One region of the Bacillus sp. D48C genome, then DNA from elsewhere that is predicted to be linked to it. Evidence: riboswitches for the same ligand, from Rfam matches in the RefSeq annotation. Region 1 holds a riboswitch; the other holds the start of a gene.
What was found. Region 1 has a riboswitch for S-adenosylmethionine ahead of ACLBXA_RS27045 (MetQ/NlpA family ABC transporter substrate-binding protein). Riboswitches for the same ligand answer to the same signal wherever they lie in the genome.

Region 1 (10,654 bases):
AGAAATTCTATCGCTTTACTTTTTCACATTGCTATTCGTAAATTTAGATACTGAGGCCATCGTCTCTCCTGTATCTAAATATGTAATTTGAATTGGGTCTCCTACTTCTGTAAACATAGCATACGGGAATTTCTTCACCGGTATCATAAATACCTTTTGTTCATTCTCTAAAAGTACGTACACGATTGTATTTTCACCTGATTTCTCTTTATATACACGTTGTACAATACCTTCTTTTTGCGCTTCTTTTCCTGTTGAGGTTGGTCTAAAGGTATCACCATTACCACTCATTACGTTTTTATAATTCTCAAGCGCTTCTTTCTGCGAAGAACCTGTCGCAAATATTTTTGCATTAGCAGCATATACAACTGTATGTGCACGTACTAGGCCTCCATCATCAACAACCGGAATAATCCAAGCTGGTTTACCGTATACGTTATAAATGACAGGCATTGTCCCATGCCATTTCTCTCTCTTAAAGGAATTATCCACTACTTCTGTAGCTGCTGAACCATCCATAATCCCCTTCACTTCTTTTCCATTATAGTAATATAGCTTGCCTGTGCGTGCATCTACTAATGAATAGCCTAGGGCTGAATCTACTCCTTCTTTTGGAGAAGTAAAGTCTGTAAAATAATATAGTGTTCCATCTTTACCAAAGATCGGGGTCACGCCTTCTTTCGTTCCCCACTCAGTCGGAATCTTCATATCAGTTTGCGAGAATTTCGTATTCCAAAATCCGTGAATATATTTACCAAAGTACGTATTTAACGTAGATGCAGTCTCATGATTTAATACACCATCAACAAATTTAGGTGCCTTTCCTTTATCATACCTTTTCACTTCACCTGTTTGTGCGTCTACTACGACAACACCCTCTACCTCAAATCCAGATCTTCCTGAAATAAATTCACCATACGTCATTGTATAATATGGTTTCCCTTTATCATCAACCTCAAATTTAGGTTTTCCTTTAAAGATTAAATCTGGTTCTGCTTGCCTTACCACACGCTCTAAATTATTACCAAAAAACATGCTTGGCACATATTTCATTTTATAACCGAGGTGCAGTTTCGCTTCCGCATCAGGATTTGTACCTGACATCGTTACATACCCTGGAATTGTCTCAGCTTTACGCGCTTTAAAAAATCCTGAAACTTCAATCGGCGCTACATATAAAGCTTCGCCGTTTACCATTTGTGGCGTTAATTCTCCTAGCTCAAAATAAGCTACTTTCGGAATATCACCAAATACTTTTTTCATCTTATTCTCCGCTGTCTTTGGCGGCACTGTAAACGGCTGGTCATTTTCAGTAAATGGCTCTGAAATATCTTTCTCTACCTTAACAACAGAATCATATTTCTTTTGCGAGATTACTATATCGTGCAAATAACCAAAGTAACCGTAACTTGCGAGTAAAATAAACATTAGAAGTCCTTTTAACGTACCTTCTAATTTACCTATTTGATCTTGTGAAAATAAAACAAGCCCAATTAAAATTGCTACTGCAACAGAATAATGAGTAAGAATCGAATCTACTCGATCATCAATTAGCCAAAAGTATTCATAGATTGCAATACCTATCCAAAATAAAACAGGAATAACTAAAATAGATGATTTCTTACCCTTTACAACCTTCTTATCTCCCTTCTTATCCACTGCTCGAAGCTTACTACTACTTCTTGTCCATGGAATCAAAAACAAAGTAAGAATAGCTAAAACTACAAATTTCATCAAAGGCACTGTCCCCTTTTCTTTTGTATTCCCTTTTAGTATAACAAATAAAGGGTATTAAGGTGAAAATAGGAATAGTTATATTTTTTTACTACTTAATACAATCCCGCTTACTACATATAGAATAGATGCAATATAAAAAATTGTACCAATCGTAAAGAAATCTACTAAATATCCCGTGGCAATAACCGCTACTGCTCCGCCAATGGATGTCCATACATGGTATTTTCCAATCTCATAACCAGCCTTTTCCTGCGCAACCTTTCGTGCTAACGAAGTCTTCTCAGTATTACGCTGCACAGCACCTAAAACTCCCATTACAATTTGAAGAAGATACACATGCCATACTTCCGTGGCAATCGGAAAACAAAGCATTAAGATTGCCATGGACCAAGCGTATATTATTAATAATTTTTTATCACCTACTTGATCAGATACCTTTCCCACTAGTGGATATACAAGTGCTGATGTTAAAGCAAATAAGCCATACGCCCAGCCAAATTGCGAGAAGCTATTTCCAACGTTTCGAAGCAATAATATATAAAAAGGAAATACCATACTTCCTGCCATCATGATGATACTTTGCGAAGCTACAAATCTTCTATATGTCATTTCGTATACTCCCTATAAAATAAATTCACAAATCTCTCTTCTGAATCTACTTCCTTCTTTTTCTTGAGAAATTCTTCAATACGAGGATATGCCTTCTTTAACTGCTCTTTCGTTGGATAAGAATAATACGGCAAATAGTAACTACCGTTATGCTTTAAAGTAACATCAATCATCTTCCGAATGACATCCTCTGTTTTCTTTATCTCACTATCTGAGCGTCCCTGGTTAATTAAAAGAACCAGCGCAAACATATCATCTTTCGCATAGGACAAAACTGCATTTTCATTCTTTTCCACGTAACGAATCGTAATGTTGAGCAAATTAAACTCTTCTTCATTTAATACGTTACGTAAATCATCTATATACTCCGTGAAAGCATCTATAGGCACAAAGTATTCTTGTAACACTTCGGTCCTATTTGGATTTTCATATTCCATAAAAGCACTATCTGATCTCATAACATTATTACGCGTCTCATACTTTCCATCTGTACGTTCAAAATAACCTCTTTGTATATTCCAAAATGTATTCTTTCCCCAATCACTATAACGTGATAACCCAAGTAAAAATTTCGGTGCAGCTATAATATTTTCTTCCTTTAATTCACTGTACTCTTCTCTCATATTTTGATTTTGTGCCAAAGTATAATCTGTCACATACATCTCTTTTAAAAATGAATTTGGAGCAACAGAAATACGTGCTAAGTGCATACGAACATTCTCATCTCTTTTCACTTTCTCTTTGAAATAAGATGCGTATTCTTTATAATCTATCATTCTCGTGTGCATTTCATATAATTCATCATCTGTTAACTTCAGCGTCACATCTAAAATAACTCCAAATAAACCGTAACCACCAATGACATATGGAAATAACGCTGCATTTTCTTCTCTACTTACATTACGTACCGTGCCATCTGCCATTAACAATCTAAATGACTCTATTGTATCAATCAGTGCCTCATGACGAATATCACGCCCGTGTACATTTACACTTAATGAACCACCAACAGTAAAAATATTTTGAGACTGCATGACCTGTACCGCAAGGCCATATGGATTTATTTTCTTCTGAATATCATTCCACGTGACACCACTTTGAACTGTAATCCGCTTCTTCTCTGGATCAAATTCTAATATTTTATTATATCCTTTCATATCGAGCATCGTACCATTCGGATAATATGTCTGTCCTCCTTGGCTATGTTGCATACCTGCAATGGAAATTTTCTCTCCTGAAACTTTTGCATCTCGCACTAATTTTATTAACGAGTGCTCTTCCGTAGCACTTTCAACTCGTTTTATTTTTGTCGGAAGCAATTTACCTACATCACTCATAATAGGATGATCAATTTGTTTTTTATACGTATGTACAGACGTTGCAAGCAAAACCGTATATGCCGCAATGACCACTGCTATCTTTCTTTTTTTCAAAGGACACTCTCCTTATTAGCAACAAAAAGAGATACCCGTTCTTTCAGGTACCTCTCTTGACAGTGATTACTTTGCTGCTGGCAATTGTATTGGATCAAATTTATCATACGATGTAAACTTCGCATCCGTAATAATGTGCGCTTTATCCTCACCATTGCTACTCATAACCATATCTATCTTTGCTGATTCATATTTAAAATCTTTTGTAATAATATATTCTCCATCTATTTCTTCTATCTTTGCATTTTGGCCTTGTAGCATTTGTTTCTGCTTTTCATCCATACTAGCTAACATACTCTCTGTCTCTTGCCCTTTTAATGCAAACTTCAGCTTATAATTATCTCCACTTTTCTCCATCTTCACTTTATTTAAAATTTCCGATGGAATCTCTAAATTATCTACCATTCCTTGAGTCGCATTCATTCCGTTAGCATTTAATTGTTCCTCTGGTACAGACATAACTTCACCCGAATTAGGATTTTTCACCTGACCAGCAATTTTTCCACCCACATCATAAACAATAACCTCTGTACCAGAAACATTCATTTCAGAACGAGAGTTTTTTTTCTTCGGCTCTAGTTGCATTTTAGCCTTCATTACATTCATCTCTGTTCCTTCAGCCTTTATTCCCACATCATATGTCATCGTTACATTTTCTTCGTTTTTAAAAGCTTCATTCGCTTTATTGAAAACATCCTTCGCTGTTAATTCCTTTTCTTTCTGCACAGCTTCTTTTTTCGGTTCATCAGTCTTTTTTGTTTCCTCATTACTACACCCTACTCCTAGACCAACTGCAAGTACTAAACTTGAAATTAAAATAAGTTTTTTCATAACGTCCCCTCCTTCCCAAAAATAATATCATCTCTTTTCCTATGAAATCTATATAATTCGTAATATTCTTCTTTAATTTTTTTCCTATATAGCAACATGTTTGAGAAAAAGTTTAAATATGATGTAAATAATAACAACTCATTTCAGGAGGTCATTATGAAAGCAATTATTTGCACAAAGTATGGACCACCTAATGTTCTCCAGATTCAAAATGTAGAAAAGCCTAAACCTAAAAAAAATGAAGTATTAGTTAAAATTCACGCAACAAGTGTATCGACTGGAGATTGTAGAATACGTGGCTTTAATAGCCCCCTCTTATTTTGGATTCCTATGCGGATCATATTAGGTTTCAGAAAACCGAGGAAACCTATACTTGGCGTAGAGTTATCCGGTGAAATCGAAGACATTGGAACAGATGTAACACAATTTAAAAAAGGAGATCCAGTTTTTGCATTAACAGAACTAAACCTTGGTGGTTATGCCGAATACACATGCGTGCATGAAAGTGGATTAATAGCATTAAAACCTACCAATGTGACATATGAAGAAGCTGCCGTTATTCCTTTTGGCGGAACTTCAGCATTGCACTTCCTTAGAAAAGGACAGATAAAAAAAGGGCAACGAGTACTTATATACGGCGCCTCTGGTTCAGTAGGGACAGCTGCCGTACAACTTGCTAAATACTTCGGGGCGACTGTCACAGCTATTTGTAGTAGTTCGAATTTCGATTTAGTTACAGCCTTAGGGGCAGACAACGTAATTGATTATATGAAAGAAGATTTTACTAAGCAGGGCGAGCACTACGATATTATATTTGATGCAGTTGGAAAATATAAAAAGTCTCTTTGTACAGATGCATTAATGCCTAATGGAAAATATGTATCTGTGAATGGAATGATGGCAAAGGTCAGTAAAGAAGATATGAACCTACTAAAACAACTAGCTGAAACAGAAAAGCTAAAACCTGTTATTGATAGAACTTACCGATTAGAAGAAGTTGTAGAAGCCCATACGTATGTAGAAATGGGCCATAAGAAAGGAAATGTTTCGATTACCTTAAAATAAAATATATTCTGAAAATATCATTGACAATTCTTTTTGTACGATTTACTATTAGTACCATATTCAAAACTACATACACATACTCTTATCAAGAGTGGCGGAGGGACTGGCCCGATGATGCCCGGCAACCGAGCTTATAACATATAAGCTAAGGTGCTAATTCCTGCAAAACGAGTTTTCGTTTTGGAAGATAAGAGAGGAATCTATTTCGTCTATTCGGCACCTCTCTTATTTTTGGGAGGTGCTTTTTATTTTGGAACGTATATGAAGGGGGATTTATAGATTGAAAAAGGTATTATTAAGCATTGTAAGCGGAGCAGTATTATTATTAGGCGCCTGTAGCGTGAGTTCAGATAAAGAGGTAAAAGCATTAGACGAGAAAAAGATTACTGTCGGTGTAACAGGTGGACCACATGAACAAATTTTTGAAAAGGTAAAAGAAGTTGCAGCAAAAGATGGTCTCGAAATTGATATAAAAGTATTTAATGATTATGTAGCGCCAAACGTATCTTTAGATGAAAAAAGCCTTGATGTAAATAGCTACCAAACGAAATCGTATTTAGATGTATTTAAAGCTGAACGCAATATGAAATTAGCTGAAGTATTTTCAACAGTAACATTCCCTATGGGCGTATATTCTAAAGATATAAAAGATGTAAAAGACTTAAAAGAGGGCGATGCAATTGCTGTACCAAATGACCCAACGAATGAACTTCGAGCTTTAAAATTATTTGAAAAAGCAGGGGTTTTAAAAGTTGATCCAAAGGCTACAGAAAAAGCGACTGCAAAAGATGTAATTGAAAATCCAAAAAAATTAAAGATTGTCGAATTAGAGGCATCTCAATTACCAACGCAACTAAGTGAAGTGAAAGCAGCTGCAATTAACACAAACTTTGCATTAGGTGCAAAATTAAGTCCAGCGAAAGATTCTATTTTCCGCGAAGGAAAAGATTCACCATATGTGAACTGGGTCGTTGTTCGTACTGAAAATAAAGATGATGCCGTTGTAAATAAATTAAAGAAAGCTTATCAATCTAAAGAAGTAAAAGAGTTTATCGAGAAAAAATTTGATGGTTCAGTTTTACCATCTTGGTAGGAGCTGACGATAATGATTGAATTAAAAAATATATCCAAAGTATTTACAACAAAAAAAGGGAATGTTGAGGCTCTTAAGTCTACTTCCCTTAAAGTAGAAAAAGGCGAGGTATTTGGAATCATTGGGTATAGTGGCGCTGGTAAAAGTACATTGATTCGATGTGTAAATTTATTAGAAAAACCAACGACAGGAAATATCATTGTAAACGAACAAGACTTAACAACGTTATCGACAAAAGAACTAGCAAAAGCGAGACAAAAAATCGGAATGATCTTTCAAGGATTCAATTTACTTAAAACTGTTAGCATCTATGAAAACATTGCATTACCTTTACGCCTTGCTGGTATTCCAAAAGTGGAAATTAAAAAAAGGGTAGAAAAATATTTACGCATTGTCGATCTTTTCAATCGAAAAGATGCTTATCCAAGTGAACTTTCTGGCGGTCAAAAACAGCGCGTTGCAATTGCACGTGCACTATCACATGAGCCTGAAGTGTTATTAAGTGACGAAGCAACGAGTGCTTTAGATCCAGAAACAACTGATTCTATTCTTGATTTGTTATTAAAGATTAACGAAGAAATTGGAATTACGATTTTACTCATTACACACGAAATGAATGTTATCCAACGTATATGCGACCGCGTTGCCGTTATGGAACATGGATCTGTAGTCGAAAGCGGGACTGTGAAAGATATTTTCACAAACCCACAACATGTAACAACGAAGAAATTTGTAAATAGCGCATTTGCAGCGAAAATTCCAGAAGAGGTACAGAAAGAACTACAAAGTACTGGAGAAATTGTAACACTTTCTTTTATAGGAAGTTCTTCAGGGGAACCAGCACTAGCTGTCGCCACAAAACGTTTCCAAGTATATCCAAATATTTTATCTGGTAATATTACACAGTTAAAACATGAGGCATATGGGAAACTTGTCGTTCATATGCAAGGTGAAAAAAATGAAGTAAACCGTGCTTTAGCATTCTTACAAGAGAAAGGTATCATCGTAGAGGGAGGGAAAACAGACTATGGAAAACAAGTCCTTTTTGGATGAATGGAGTAAAGTCATATGGGAAGCCACAATCCAAACCTTTCAAATGACATCTATTTCATTACTCATCTCGATCCTTATTGCACTGCCACTTAGTGTAACACTTGTTTTAACAAGACCTGGTGGACAGCACGAAAATAAAATCATTTATCCTATTCTTAATACAATTATTAATATAATTCGCTCTCTTCCATTTATCATTCTATTATTCTTCATCTTACCTTTTACAAAGTTTCTAATGGGAACATCCATTGGCGTGCAAGGTGTGATCGTACCGCTTGTCGTCTTCACAGCTCCTTATATCGCACGTTTAATGGAGACAGCCTTACTAGAAGTAGATCGCGGTGTTATTGAGGCCTATCAAGCAATGGGTATCTCTACTATTAAAATCATTTGGCACGTCATGGTGAAAGAAGCTCGTCCCTCCCTTGTACTTGGATTAACAATTGCAACAATTGGCTTAATTGGCGCAACAGCAATGGCTGGACTCGTAGGTGCTGGAGGGCTAGGGGACTTGGCATACCGCTTCGGACATTTACGCTATGAACCTGAAGTAATGTATGCAACAGTCTTTATTTTAATTATCCTCGTTCAAGGATTACAGTCTTTAGGGAATGGTGTTGCACGAAGATTGAAGAAAGATTAAAAAAAGAAGGCATCTCACCAGGGTGAGATGCCTTCTTTTTTTATCTTTTAAATCCACCTTCTGAATGAATAACTTGCCCAGTAATCCACTCAGCTTCTTCACTTACTAAAAATTTAATGAGTCTAGCTGCATCCTTTGGCTCACCAATTCTGCCAAAAGGAAACATCGGCTTTAACCCTTGTGTTATCTCTTCAGTCATCCATCCTGTATCGGTTGGTCCTGGATTAATTGCATTCACTGTTATTCCTAAATGAGCTACCTCTGCTGACAATGTACTAGTAAGAGCATCAATAGCTCCCTTCGTTGTCGCATAAGCTAGTTCTCCTGCCATAGGACCTTGAAATTGCCCCGAAGTAATATTAACAATTCTACCACCAGATTTCTTATCAAATCTCCGGGCAAATTGACTACTTAACAATGTAGTCGCACGGATATTTACCATGTAATGCTTATCTAGTTCTTCAGCAGTCAACGTAGAGAAATCATTATTCGTAGAATATGCTGCATTATTAATTAATATATGAGGGTACCCTAATTGTTCAGTAACTTTATTTATAAGCTCTTTCGGTGCATCATTCCGAGTTAAATCTAACTCCATGCTCGATACTCTAACACCGTTTTGCAATAGCTCTTCTTTTAATTGTATTTGTTCATTTTTATCGACGCCCCAAGGCATCTCTTTATCGTAAGCTGTCCAATACGTAAAAAACATATTGTATCCTGCTTCAGCTAATTCTTTACAAATCGCTGCCCCAATACCATCTAGACGACTTACCCCTGTAACAACTGCTACTTTATTTTTTAATTGATTCATCATATACTCCTCCAAGTTTAAAGGGCGCATACTTTATATAAGAGATATAAAATTTCCCACAAAAAAAGACAGATACATAAAATAGGCATCTATCCTTACAAAAGGGATGTACAAGCCAAATATGCAGTCCTTGGATGATTTACAGATAGCTAAATAAACCCTCACTTATGAGAGAAAAATTCATCTATCTAATTTCTAATCATTACAAGTTCATCCACATATTAAGTCTTTGTCCCCTTTACATATATCTCTATTCTTAGTTTACCAAAACAGATAAAATGTTACAAAAAATAAAACAATTACTCACAACCTATCCTTGTTCACATTCTCTTCATTGTGAATCTTTTCACATTGAATATATAATAAACTTGTAAATACAATATTGGAGGGATTTCAATGATTATCAATTTTTTAAGAACTGATAAACGTGCTACTTTCATATTATTACTTTTACGTCTTTACATAGGATATACATGGCTCGCTGCTGGGATAGGCAAAGTCTTCGGACAATCTTTTGACGCAAGTGGTTTTCTAAAGGGTGCTATTGCTCAAGCATCAGGTGACCACCCTGCAGTACAAAGTTGGTGGGCAGATTTTCTTCAACATTTTGTCCTTCCAAACGCAGACCTATTTAGCTTTTTAGTTCAATGGGGAGAAATTTTAGTAGGTCTAGGTTTAATTTTAGGCGGATTAACAAAAACAGCTGCATTTTTCGGAATCATAATGAATCTTTCATTTTTATTAAGTGGAACTGTTAGTGTAAACCCAAACCTGCTTATTTTGACTATATTCATTTTAGTTGCAGGGCAGAACGCTGGACGTATTGGATTAGATGGCTATATTTCCCCTAAACTTTTCCATAAAAACAACCACGGAACATATAAATTAAGTAAAACTGCGTAGTAACAGTTTACTTTTAAAATATAAATAAGAAAAAGAGCCTGAGTATAGGCTCTTTTTCTTATTTATCCTAATTTAAACTTTTAACGAGCCACGAAAACCTCTGGCAGCATAGTAAGAGTCTGCTCCATTGTGGTACACGAAAACATGTCCGAAGCGATAATCGCAAAATAGAGCACCACCGAGTTCTCGAATATCTGAAGGTGTTTGTACCCAGCTTGATGATTTCATGTCGAAATCCCCAAGTTTTTGCAATTCCCGATATTGTTCTTCAGTTAATAGTTCAATGCCCATAGCATTTGCAACATCAATAACGTTATTTTCTGGTTTATGTTTTTTTCTTGATTCTAACGCTTCAAGATCATAACAAAGACTCCTGCGGCCTTTAGGACTCTCCTTTGAACAATCATAGAAAGTATACTCGTCCTTTTCTTCATCATAACCAACAACATCCGGCTCACCGCCAGTTACTTCCA
Region 2 (10,654 bases), on a different contig from region 1:
CAATTTCAATGCTTGAAATTGTAGTAGCATCTGTTGCGAAAGGTAATGAGAAGAAGCGTCCGTCAGCATCATTATTAATTGGTATTCTTATTTTTGCAGTCGGTATTCCATCAGCGTTATCATTTGGAATAATGAGTGACGTGAAAATATTCGGGAAAACATTTTTTGATTTAGTCGACTTTTCAGTAAGTAACGTATTGCTGCCGTTAGGAGTACTAGCTATTTCATTATTTGTACCAAATAAAATGAGTAAAGAATTGTTGATGAAAGAATTAGAAGTGACGGAAACGAAAGGGAAAACGTTATTTAACATTTGGTTCTTCTTACTTCGTTATGTCATTCCGGTAACTGTAATAATTGTATTTTTAAATGCGATAGGTATATTTAAAATGTTTGCATAAAAAAGACGGGGATCTACCGTCTTTTTTATGTTGATGAATGTAATAGCCGATTATACGCTTTATAGGCTGTGGTGACTGCGAGGAATGAACCGATTAAAAATAAAACTGAGCCGCCAAATGTAAATATCCGGCCGATATATGTCGTTCTAGCTTCTTCTATTTTTTGTTGTAATTGCGTATTCATATGGATCACCTCGTAAACTATAGGCATTTAGTTATAGTTTATGTAGAATGCCTATATTGTGTGAAGTGTAAATAAAAAACCTCGGTAGGCACCGAGGTTTTTTATAATCCGATATAAGGAGATGGGTCAACTGCGTTTGTCTTGCCGACATTCCATTCTCCAAGATGAAGTTCGAAGTGTAAATGTTGTCCGTATGATTGGCCCGTATTCCCCATAAATCCAAGCTGATCGCCTTGTTTTACAGTTTGTCCATTCGATACGGAACGGCTATTCATATGAGCATATACTGTCGTATATGTTTTTCCGTTTATACGGTGAGATAAGTACACTACGTTTCCGTAACTAGATGATAATTCTGAGCGAATAACAACGCCATCTGCAGCAGCGATAATTGGAACCGTTCCCGAAGCAGCGATGTCAATTCCTTTATGGTTATCTAAAGAACGTACACCGAATCCGGATGTTTTTGATCCAGCTGCTGGTTTGATAAAGCCACCGATATTTGTATCATGTGGTGTTGGAGCTGCTTGAGTTGCTTGAGCAGATTTAGTAGCTTGTTGTTTGCGAGCCTCTTCTGCCTGGCGAGCTTCTTCCGCTTTACGAGCTTCTTCGGCACGTTTTTCTTCTTCAATTGCTTTTTGAACAGCTTGACGTTGATTTTCTAAAATACCTTTGGATTCTTCTAATCCTTCAATCTCTGAATCTACTTTTGCTACTTTCGTATGTAGATCGTTAATAAGAGTTTGTTGCTGTTGTTGGTTATTTTGTAATTCTTGCTGTTTTTGTTCTAGTTTTTGCTCAGATTCTTTCAGTTGTTGTTCTTTTTTCTCAACAGCTTCTTTTTCTGTAGTTACAGCATTTTGATCAGATGTTTGTTTTTTTACAATATCTGTATCGTTGTTTAATATTAAACTTACGGAGTACATATTATCAACAAGATCAGCAATGTTTGTAGAGTTTGTTAATACTTCTGTAATGATATTTGTACGCGGTTTTTCTTGCATAGATTGTAATCGTTGTTTAATAACTTCCTGACGTGTATCTATGTTTGTTTGTAATTGTTCTATATGTTTCTTTTTGTCAGTAATTACTTGTTGTGTTTTGCTAATTTCTTTTTTTGTATCGTTTAATTCAGCCTCGTTTTTATTAATAGAAGTAGTTAATTCATCGATTTTCTTCTGTAATTCTTGAATTTCTTTTTCTATTTGTTCTTTCTCGACTGATTTATTTTGTAAGTCACTTTGTTTGCCTTCTAATTCAGATTGAATGTTAGTTAATTTATCTTGATTCGTTTCAGCGTATACGGGTGAAAGTAACGGGGAAGCAAAAATCGTTCCTGCTGCTAAAACACTAAACGCTGCAAATTTCTTTTTCATTGTTGTCTGACTCCTTTCCCTATGAATGTTATATATCATAAGAAGAAGGGTGTCTATCGTTGTAATCATAATGTAAAGAAAACTTTATAAAATTGCTAAGTTTTGTCGGAATTTATCATTTTTCAACTTTAATTGTCATAGTACTTACATTTTATTTATATGTGTAACAAAGGTAAATTTTTGATTTATTTGTAAAATGCAGGAGGGAAGTAAGAGTTTTTATGGGGTGAAATATTACTTAGAAAGCCAATGAAATACTAGTAAGGAATCGTTCTCATGTGAGGTTTTCTGACATGAGTTTATTTTTTGTCAAGAAAATTATTTGTGTTCGAGCAAAGTTATTTTGTTGTCAGATTTTAAATTTTGATTTATGATTTTTAACAGGGACAAAATGTAGTGAATTGTCGAATAATATGTAATACTCTTAATTTCTTAGTTTTATAGAGATAGAATGAGAGATAGAGTGACACATCGAAGAGGGGGTTACAACAAATATGAAAAGAATAGGACTTGCATGGCAAATATTAATAGGACTTGCACTTGGTATTGCAGTTGGGGCGATTTTCTTTGGCAATCCGGCTGTAGTGAGTTATTTACAACCAATTGGTGATATTTTCATCCGATTAATTAAAATGATCGTTGTACCGATTGTTGTAGCAAGTATTGTTGTTGGGGTTGCTGGTGTTGGCGATGTTAAAAAACTAGGTCGACTAGGCGGAAAAACAATTATTTACTTTGAAATTATTACAACAATTGCAATTATTGTTGGTCTATTAATAGCGAATATTTTCCAACCAGGAAAAGGCGTGAATATGGAGCAGTTAACAAAGACAGATATTTCAAAATATACACATACAACAGAGCAAGTACAAAGTCATTCATTTGCAGATACATTTGTAAATATTGTTCCAACGAACATTATGAAGTCATTAGCTGACGGAGATATGCTTGCTATTATATTCTTCTCTGTACTATTTGGTTTAGGTGTAGCAGCAATTGGTGAAAGAGGAAGACCAGTTCTTCAATTTTTCCAAGGTGTAGCTGACGCAATGTTTTATGTAACAAACCAAGTTATGAAATTTGCACCATTTGGTGTGTTTGCACTAATTGGTGTTACAGTTTCTACATTTGGTCTTGCTTCATTAATTCCATTAGGGAAATTACTAATTGTCGTATATGGAGCAATGATCTTCTTCGTCGTAGTTGTCTTAGGACTTACAGCGAAAATATTTGGAATTAACATTTTCCAATTCTTTAAGATTTTAAAAGACGAGCTGATCTTAGCGTATTCTACAGCAAGCTCAGAAACAGTTTTACCGAAAATCATGGAGAAAATGGAGAAATTCGGTTGTCCGAAAGCAATTACATCTTTCGTTATTCCGACAGGTTATTCATTTAACTTAGATGGATCAACTTTATATCAAGCAATTGCGGCGATTTTCTTGGCGCAAATGTACGGTATTGATTTATCTATTACACAACAAATTACATTATTACTTGTATTAATGGTTACCTCAAAAGGTATCGCAGGTGTACCGGGCGTATCATTCGTTGTATTATTAGCGACACTTGGTACAGTAGGTATTCCACCTGAAGGTTTAGCGTTCATTGCTGGTATTGACCGTATTTTAGATATGGCTCGTACAGCAGTTAACGTTGTAGGAAACTCTTTAGCAGCTGTAGTTATGTCTAAGTGGGAAGGTCAATATGACGCTGAAAAAGGACAAGCTTATTTAAAAGAGATTTCTGAAAAGGGTCAAGCTGCTTAATTATAATATGAACAAGCTCTCACATAATATGTGGGAGCTTTTCTGTATATAGAAGAGGAGCAGACATAATGAAACGTAAATATGGTGACGGTGCTTCGTGGAAGAGACTAATAGAAAAGAGTTATACGGTTAAGCAAGTGGAAGAGGGAATGCTCGGAATACTGGATATAAAAAAAGTGAGAGAGCCTAGTTGTAAAGAATATGATGGTAAAGAAATTTGTATTGCAAGTGATGGGTATACGTGGGTTCAATATTTCATTAATGGAAAGAACTTTGCGATTACAGCTATGTTAGATGATAGGCACAATTTAGTGCAATATTATATTGATGTGACGAAAGAATATGAAATAGACGATCGTGGTTTACCGTATTTTGATGATTTATATTTAGATGTAGTATTATTACCCAGCGGTAAGGTGTATATATTAGATGAAGAAGAGCTAGAGGATGCTTATAAAAGTGGCGATGTCACGAAGGAAGAGTATGAGTTAGCTTGGTACACTACGAAATGGATATTAGCAGCAATAAAAAATAGTGAATTTTATTGGATTTCAATATTGGAAGAAGAAATCGAAAAGTTAAAATGATTGTTGTATTCAAATTTTTGTATAATTACCAAAAAAATCTATACAAAAAATAATTGACTTTTGTTTTGTAAGCGAGTAAAGTTAGGGAAGAAATTATTATTAAAAAATAAATATGAAACCTTCTTATAAAGAGAGGCGGAGGGACTGGCCCTACGATGCCTCGGCAGCGGACTCGATTTCAGAGTGCTGTGCCAAATCCAGCAAGCGTGTGCTTGAAAGATGAGAAGAGTGTTTCTTATAGATGTATAAGACCTCTTCTCATCGGAAGAGGTCTTTTGTTATTCATTAGAAAAAGGTTGAAACTAGGGAGAGATGGTACTTTGAAAGAAACGAGAGGAAATGGTTTAGCTTTATTACCACTTGGGATATTTTTGGCGCTATTTATTGGTTCTGGAATTATTACAGGTGATTTCTATAAATTGCCGATACTTGTAGCGATTTCAATTGCTGTAGGAGTTGCTTTAGTGATGAATCGTAAAGAAAGTTTTAATGTGAAAGTAGAGCGGTTCGCTAAAGGTGCAGGAAATCCAGATATTATGATTATGGTATTAATTTTTGTGCTTGCTGGTGCATTTTCTGAAACTGCTAAAGGAATGGGCGGGGTAGATTCAACTGTTAATTTAGCGTTAACTATTTTACCGCCAGGATTTATCGTAGCTGGAATCTTTGTTATTGGTGCATTTATTTCATTAGCTATGGGGACTTCAATGGGAACAATTGCAGCGTTAGCACCAATTGCTGTAGGTATTAGTGGTCAAACTGATATCTCAATTGCGCTTACGATGGCTACTGTTGTTGGCGGAGCGATGTTTGGTGATAATTTATCATTTATTTCAGATACAACAATCGCAGCTGTTCGTTCACAAGGAACAGAAATGAAAGATAAGTTTAAAACGAACTTTTTAATTGTATTACCAGCGGCTATTATTACAATTGTACTATTAGTAATAGTTACTTCAGGAAGTGATACGCAGGTTAAAGCGCATAGCTTTGATTGGATAAAGATTTTACCGTACGCAGGAGTACTTATTACAGCTCTACTTGGCTGGAATGTACTTATCGTATTAACTGGTGGAACTGTACTATCTGGTGTTATCGGTCTTATAGATGGAAGTTACACGTTAGAAAGTTTCTTTAAAAGTGTAACGACTGGAATGGGCGGTATGATGGAGTTAGTATTACTTGCTATATTAATTGGCGGTATGGTTGAATTAATCCAATATAATGGTGGTATTCAATATTTAATGAATGTATTAACACGTAATATTCGTTCGAAAAAAGGAGCGGAATTTGGTATTGCTGGTTTAGTGAGTATGACGAATATGTGTACAGCAAATAATACGATTTCGATTATTTTTACAGGCCCGCTTGCAAAAAATATTGCGGATCAATATGAAATAGATCCTCGTAAATCAGCGAGTGTATTAGATCTTTTCTCATGTTGTGTGCAAGGGTTGATCCCGTACGGTGCCCAAATGTTAACGGCAGCAGGATTTGCAGCGTTATCTCCGGTTGAATTGTTACCATATGCATTTTATCCAATTTTAGTTGGAGTATGTGGGATTGTTTCTATTTTAATTGGGTTTCCAAGGTTTTCGAAAGTAGCTGAGAAAAAAAAGTATCATAAAACAGCTTAATCTAATATGAACGTTAGTAATTAAAAAACGTGCAGAGAATAGACTCTGCACGTTTTTTTGCGTAAAGGGCTGAATATGACTCGGTCTTAAGTCTGAGTTAAAAACGGTTCTTAAGCTCGTTATGGAAAGATGAAAAAATAGTTAAGATAAGAGTATCAAATCGAAGGGAGGCAAGCACAAGATGAAACAATTTCTAGCGTTTATCGCAGCCGGTATTTTGGCTTTAATTGCTCTTGGTAGTCTTGCTGGTATTGTAGGATTCGCAATCGGAGCAGGAGTTGTATATTGGAGCTATAAATCATTTGTGCGAGCTAAATCATTTTTTGGAAAGTTAGCTTGGGGTATTGTTGGTTTAATCGGTTTATCCATTGCACTTTCTCATTCACCAGCATTAATCGGTATCGCTGCTTTAGTGGTTTTATACTACGGATACCGTGAGTGGAAAAAAGAAAAAGATGTAGTTGTTGAATCTGCTCCAGAAAGTTCTAAACCATATAGCAACTTTGAAGATGAGTGGAACAAATTAATGAAAAACTAAAACAATAAATCAAATTATAATTAAAGTAGAAGAGAGGAAGATTTATAATGAAACAATCTTTATTCGGACGTGTACGCGATGCAATTTTAGCTGATTTTCATAACGTGTTAGATGAGAAGGAAAGAAAAAATCCAATTGCGATGTTAAACCAATATTTACGTGATAGTGAGCGTGAAATAACAAAAATTGAGAAGTTAATTGAGCGTCATAAAACATTAAAATCTAACTTCGCTCGTGAGCTTGAGCAAGCACGTTATTTCGTTAATAAAAGATCAAAGCAAGCTATCGTTGCTCAAGAAGCAGGCGAATTACAATTGCACGAACGTGCGTTAGAAGAGGTAGCTTATTATGAAGGGCAAGTAACTCGATTAGAAGAAATGTATGCAGGTGTTGTAGAGCAAATTGATGAGTTAGAGCGTCGTCTTTCTGAAATGAAAAATAAATTAAAAGAAATGCACGCAAAGCGTATGGAACTAATGGCACGTGAAAATATGGCACATGCAAATCGTCGGATGAATACTGCGATGCATAAAATGGATGAAAATAATCCGTTCTTACGATTTGAAGAAATTGAAGATCACATTCGTGACTTAGAAACTCGTATGAATGAAGGGCATGAGCGTGACACATTTGATATGAAAATTGCAAAACTTGAGCGTGAAATGAAAGAAAAGAATGATGTATCGTTAACGAAAGAGTTAACAAAATAATAGTAGTATATTATAAAACAGGCTTATGATATAGTGATAGGAGAAAAGGTGTTGGAAAGCAATGCCTTTTCTTCTATGTATATGTGACAAGAAGGGGGGGAGCTGAAGTGAAGAAACATTTTTCAAAGACACAATTAATGGGGATGCTCCTCATCATATTTGGGTTCGGTCTTTTTCTTGATATGATACTTGGACATTTTGAACCAGGTGGTCTCATTTTTGCATTTATTATGCTTATGTTTGGAAGGCATTATCGTAAAAAGAATCGTTATGTACGGGGGAATGTATTTTTATTTGTTGGTGGTATCGTATTTTTATTTTTCTTATTTTCATCAGCAGCATTTGTTCTTGTCGTATTTGCTTGTTTAGCTTTAATTGGTTATCAATTGATTCAACAAGGACATCAGCAAAAAGCAATGAAGGTTGAAATTAAAGAAAAAGGGATTATAGACGAAGAGAAGCAAATATATCGTACAGAACCATATTTGAAAAATATGTTTGTAGGCAATGTACGAATGATGGATCATATTTATGAACTTGAGGATATTAATGTTCAATATGGTGCTTGTGATGTGGAAATAGATTTAACAACTGCTATGATTCCAGAAGGAGAAACAGTAATTGTTATTCGAGGTGTCGTTGGTAATATTCGTTTATATGTGCCATATGATATTGAACTTTCTTTAAATCACTCTGTTATTGTCGGCCGTGTGCTCTTGCCAGGTCATGAAGAGACAGGGTTTAACCGCAATGTTACATTTAGAACAGAGCAGTATAAAGAGGCTCCTCGTCGTATTAAAATTATTTCTTCGCTTGTCGTAGGCGACACGGAAGTGAGGAAAGTATAATGAAGAAACAAAAAAATATTTCGTGGATGTATATTCGTTATTCTATGTTGTCCTCTGTTAGTATCGCACTCATTTGTACAATTGTATATGTTTGGAAAAGCGAGCAACAAGTGTATGATTTATTATGGAAGGAATCCATCGCTTCTGTTCCAATTGGCTTGTTTATTATGACTACAAGTTTACTTATCGGGGGAATTGTAGGATATGCAATCGGTTACTATATAGAGCAGCGTATACAAGGATTAAATACTTTTCTATTTGAAGTAGAGCGAGGGAATTTTCCGAGTGATGTTTCGTTTACTGCGGATGATGAATTTCATGAAGTGGAGCGAAAAGTAATCGTTCTGGCTCGTCGATTAGAGGAGCAAGCTGGACTCTTTCAAAAAGTAACGAATGAACGAGCTCATTGGAATGAAGAGATGAGACAAGAAGCGATTTCTCAAGAAAGGCATCGCTTAGCAAGGGAGTTGCATGATTCAGTAAGTCAGCAGCTTTTCGCAATGTCGATGATGATGTCAGCGATTAATGAACAAATAACTGAATTTCCAGATGTGACAAAAAAACAATTACAACTTGTTGAAAATATGGTTGTAAATGCTCAATCAGAAATGAGAGCATTGCTCCTTCATTTACGTCCTGTACAATTGGAAGGTAAGAAACTGACAGAAGGTATAGAGGAATTATTAACGGAATTATCGCGAAAACAACATATGAAAATTGAATGGCTTATTGAGCCAATAGAATTAAAAAAAGGTGTAGAAGATCATTTATTCCGTATTGTGCAAGAAGCGCTATCAAATACGTTGCGACACGCGAAGGCAAAGAAAACAGAAGTGCGCCTTCGAAAAATTGATCAATATGCGATTTTAAAAATCATTGATGACGGTGTTGGGTTTGAAGTAGGCGTTAATAAAGCCGGTTCCTATGGCTTAAGATCGATGCAAGAGCGTGTTCATGAAATTGGTGGGACACTCAAGGTACTGAGTTTCCCGGCCAAAGGTACACAAATAGAAGTGAAAGTACCGATTATGCTTGAGAGAGGGGGAGAAGTATGATAAAAGTATTGCTTGTCGATGATCATGAAATGGTTCGTATGGGTGTATCGGCATATTTATCTACACAACCAGATATTGAAGTGGTCGGGGAAGCTGAAAATGGAAAAAAAGGATCAGAATTAGCACTGCAATTAAGACCGGATATTATTTTAATGGACCTTGTTATGGATGAGATGGATGGTGTCGAAGCAACACGTGCTATTATTCAAGAATGGCCAGAAGCAAAAATTGTAGTTGTAACAAGCTTTTTAGATGACGAAAAATTGTATCCTGTTATTGAGGCTGGGGCGACTAGTTATTTATTAAAAACATCAAGAGCAAGTGATATAGCGGACGCTGTACGAGCTACTTATGATGGAGAAACGGTATTAGAGCCGAAAGTTACCGGGAAAATGATGTCCCGTATGCGTCAAAAGAAAGAGCAACCTTTGCATGAGGAGTTAACAGAAAGAGAGTCTGAAATTTTGTTATTAATTGCAGAGGGGAAAAGTAATCAAGAGATTGCAGATGAATTGTTTATTGCCCTCAAAACAGTAAAGACACATGTGAGTAATATATTAAATAAACTAAATGTAAGTGACCGGACACAGGCGGTTATTTATGCATTTAGACATCAATTAACGAAATGATAAAGTGCAACTTTAATCAGTGGGGGACTATCCCCATTGATTATTAGTTTGCATCAAATCTTTTTATTGACGCTAATAAATGTAAGCGTTATCATTAAGTTGTTAACAGTACATACAAAGGGGAGAATGTATATGTTAGTTCAAACTATATTCGGAATGGATAAGTCTAAAAAATTAGGGGATTATGTGAACGCATTACAAGCGCTTTGTGAACAATATAATGTTGAAACAGATAAAATTGCGATTATTGAGGCAACAGAGGAATACTATTTATTTTTAGTAAAGCAAGAAGACTGCTATGATGTTGTTAAGGTAGAAACAGTTGATACGAATATTGAATATTATACGAAAGCGTATAAAATAAGTAGTTTTAATCATACTGCTTATCAAATGTAAAAAAACTCCCTTTCGGGAGTTTTTTTAGGATGCTTTTGCGTCGGTTATTAAGGGAACTTTTTTAGCACCGTTTAGTTTAGCGATAGTAAATCCGATAAGTGCTCCGGCTAATGCTGGTAATAGCCAGCCTATTCCTTCATTATATAAAGGAATAAATTCAAAGTTGGACGTGATAAACGAGACTGGAATACCGCCTTGTTTTAATCCATCAAATACGCTCACAACTGCTGCTCCGATTAAAGCACCTACATAAACAGAGCGATATCCACCGAAGTATTTATGAAGTAACGATAGTAGTACGAGTACAATCGCAATTGGATATACAACAAGTAGAATTGGAACAGAGATTGCGATAATTTTTGTTAAACCTAAGTTGGCAACTAATAATCCTAATGCGCAAATGATACTCGCGAACGTTTTGTATGAAAATGTAGTCAATAATGTTGAAAAATATTGGCTGCACGCAGATACGAGTCCAACGCATGTCGTTAAACAAGCGAGTGTAACGATAAGAGATAATAGGA

Region 2: linked by a shared signal. The riboswitch ahead of ACLBXA_RS15410 (Na+/H+ antiporter NhaC family protein) and the one ahead of ACLBXA_RS27045 (MetQ/NlpA family ABC transporter substrate-binding protein) in region 1 are both predicted to bind S-adenosylmethionine.

Annotation. Positions count from the first base shown of each region.
Region 1 covers NZ_JBKFAQ010000017.1:64,050-74,703, forward strand. Annotated here, with positions in the region: gene ACLBXA_RS27020 (DUF3981 domain-containing protein) at 16-1,734, opposite strand; gene ACLBXA_RS27025 (MFS transporter) at 1,813-2,346, opposite strand; gene ACLBXA_RS27030 (FAD-binding oxidoreductase) at 2,343-3,779, opposite strand; gene ACLBXA_RS27035 (DUF6612 family protein) at 3,846-4,610, opposite strand; gene ACLBXA_RS27040 (NAD(P)-dependent alcohol dehydrogenase) at 4,767-5,675, shown strand; SAM riboswitch class I at 5,755-5,869, shown strand; gene ACLBXA_RS27045 (MetQ/NlpA family ABC transporter substrate-binding protein) at 5,956-6,768, shown strand; gene ACLBXA_RS27050 (methionine ABC transporter ATP-binding protein) at 6,781-7,821, shown strand; gene ACLBXA_RS27055 (methionine ABC transporter permease) at 7,796-8,464, shown strand; gene ACLBXA_RS27060 (SDR family oxidoreductase) at 8,505-9,281, opposite strand; gene ACLBXA_RS27065 (DoxX family membrane protein) at 9,675-10,181, shown strand; gene ACLBXA_RS27070 (DUF4256 domain-containing protein) at 10,254-10,654, opposite strand, start outside.
Region 2 covers NZ_JBKFAQ010000005.1:236,183-246,836, forward strand. Annotated here, with positions in the region: gene ACLBXA_RS15385 (sodium-dependent transporter) at 1-401, shown strand, start outside; gene ACLBXA_RS15390 (hypothetical protein) at 427-585, opposite strand; gene ACLBXA_RS15395 (murein hydrolase activator EnvC family protein) at 687-1,961, opposite strand; gene gltP (glutamate/aspartate:proton symporter GltP) at 2,456-3,730, shown strand; gene ACLBXA_RS15405 (DUF402 domain-containing protein) at 3,799-4,317, shown strand; SAM riboswitch class I at 4,438-4,543, shown strand; gene ACLBXA_RS15410 (Na+/H+ antiporter NhaC family protein) at 4,638-5,954, shown strand; gene ACLBXA_RS15415 (lmo0954 family membrane protein) at 6,136-6,492, shown strand; gene ACLBXA_RS15420 (PspA/IM30 family protein) at 6,540-7,202, shown strand; gene liaF (cell wall-active antibiotics response protein LiaF) at 7,310-8,050, shown strand; gene ACLBXA_RS15430 (sensor histidine kinase) at 8,050-9,105, shown strand; gene ACLBXA_RS15435 (response regulator) at 9,102-9,734, shown strand; gene ACLBXA_RS15440 (DUF3922 domain-containing protein) at 9,792-10,130, shown strand; gene brnQ3 (branched-chain amino acid transport system II carrier protein BrnQ3) at 10,155-10,654, opposite strand, start outside.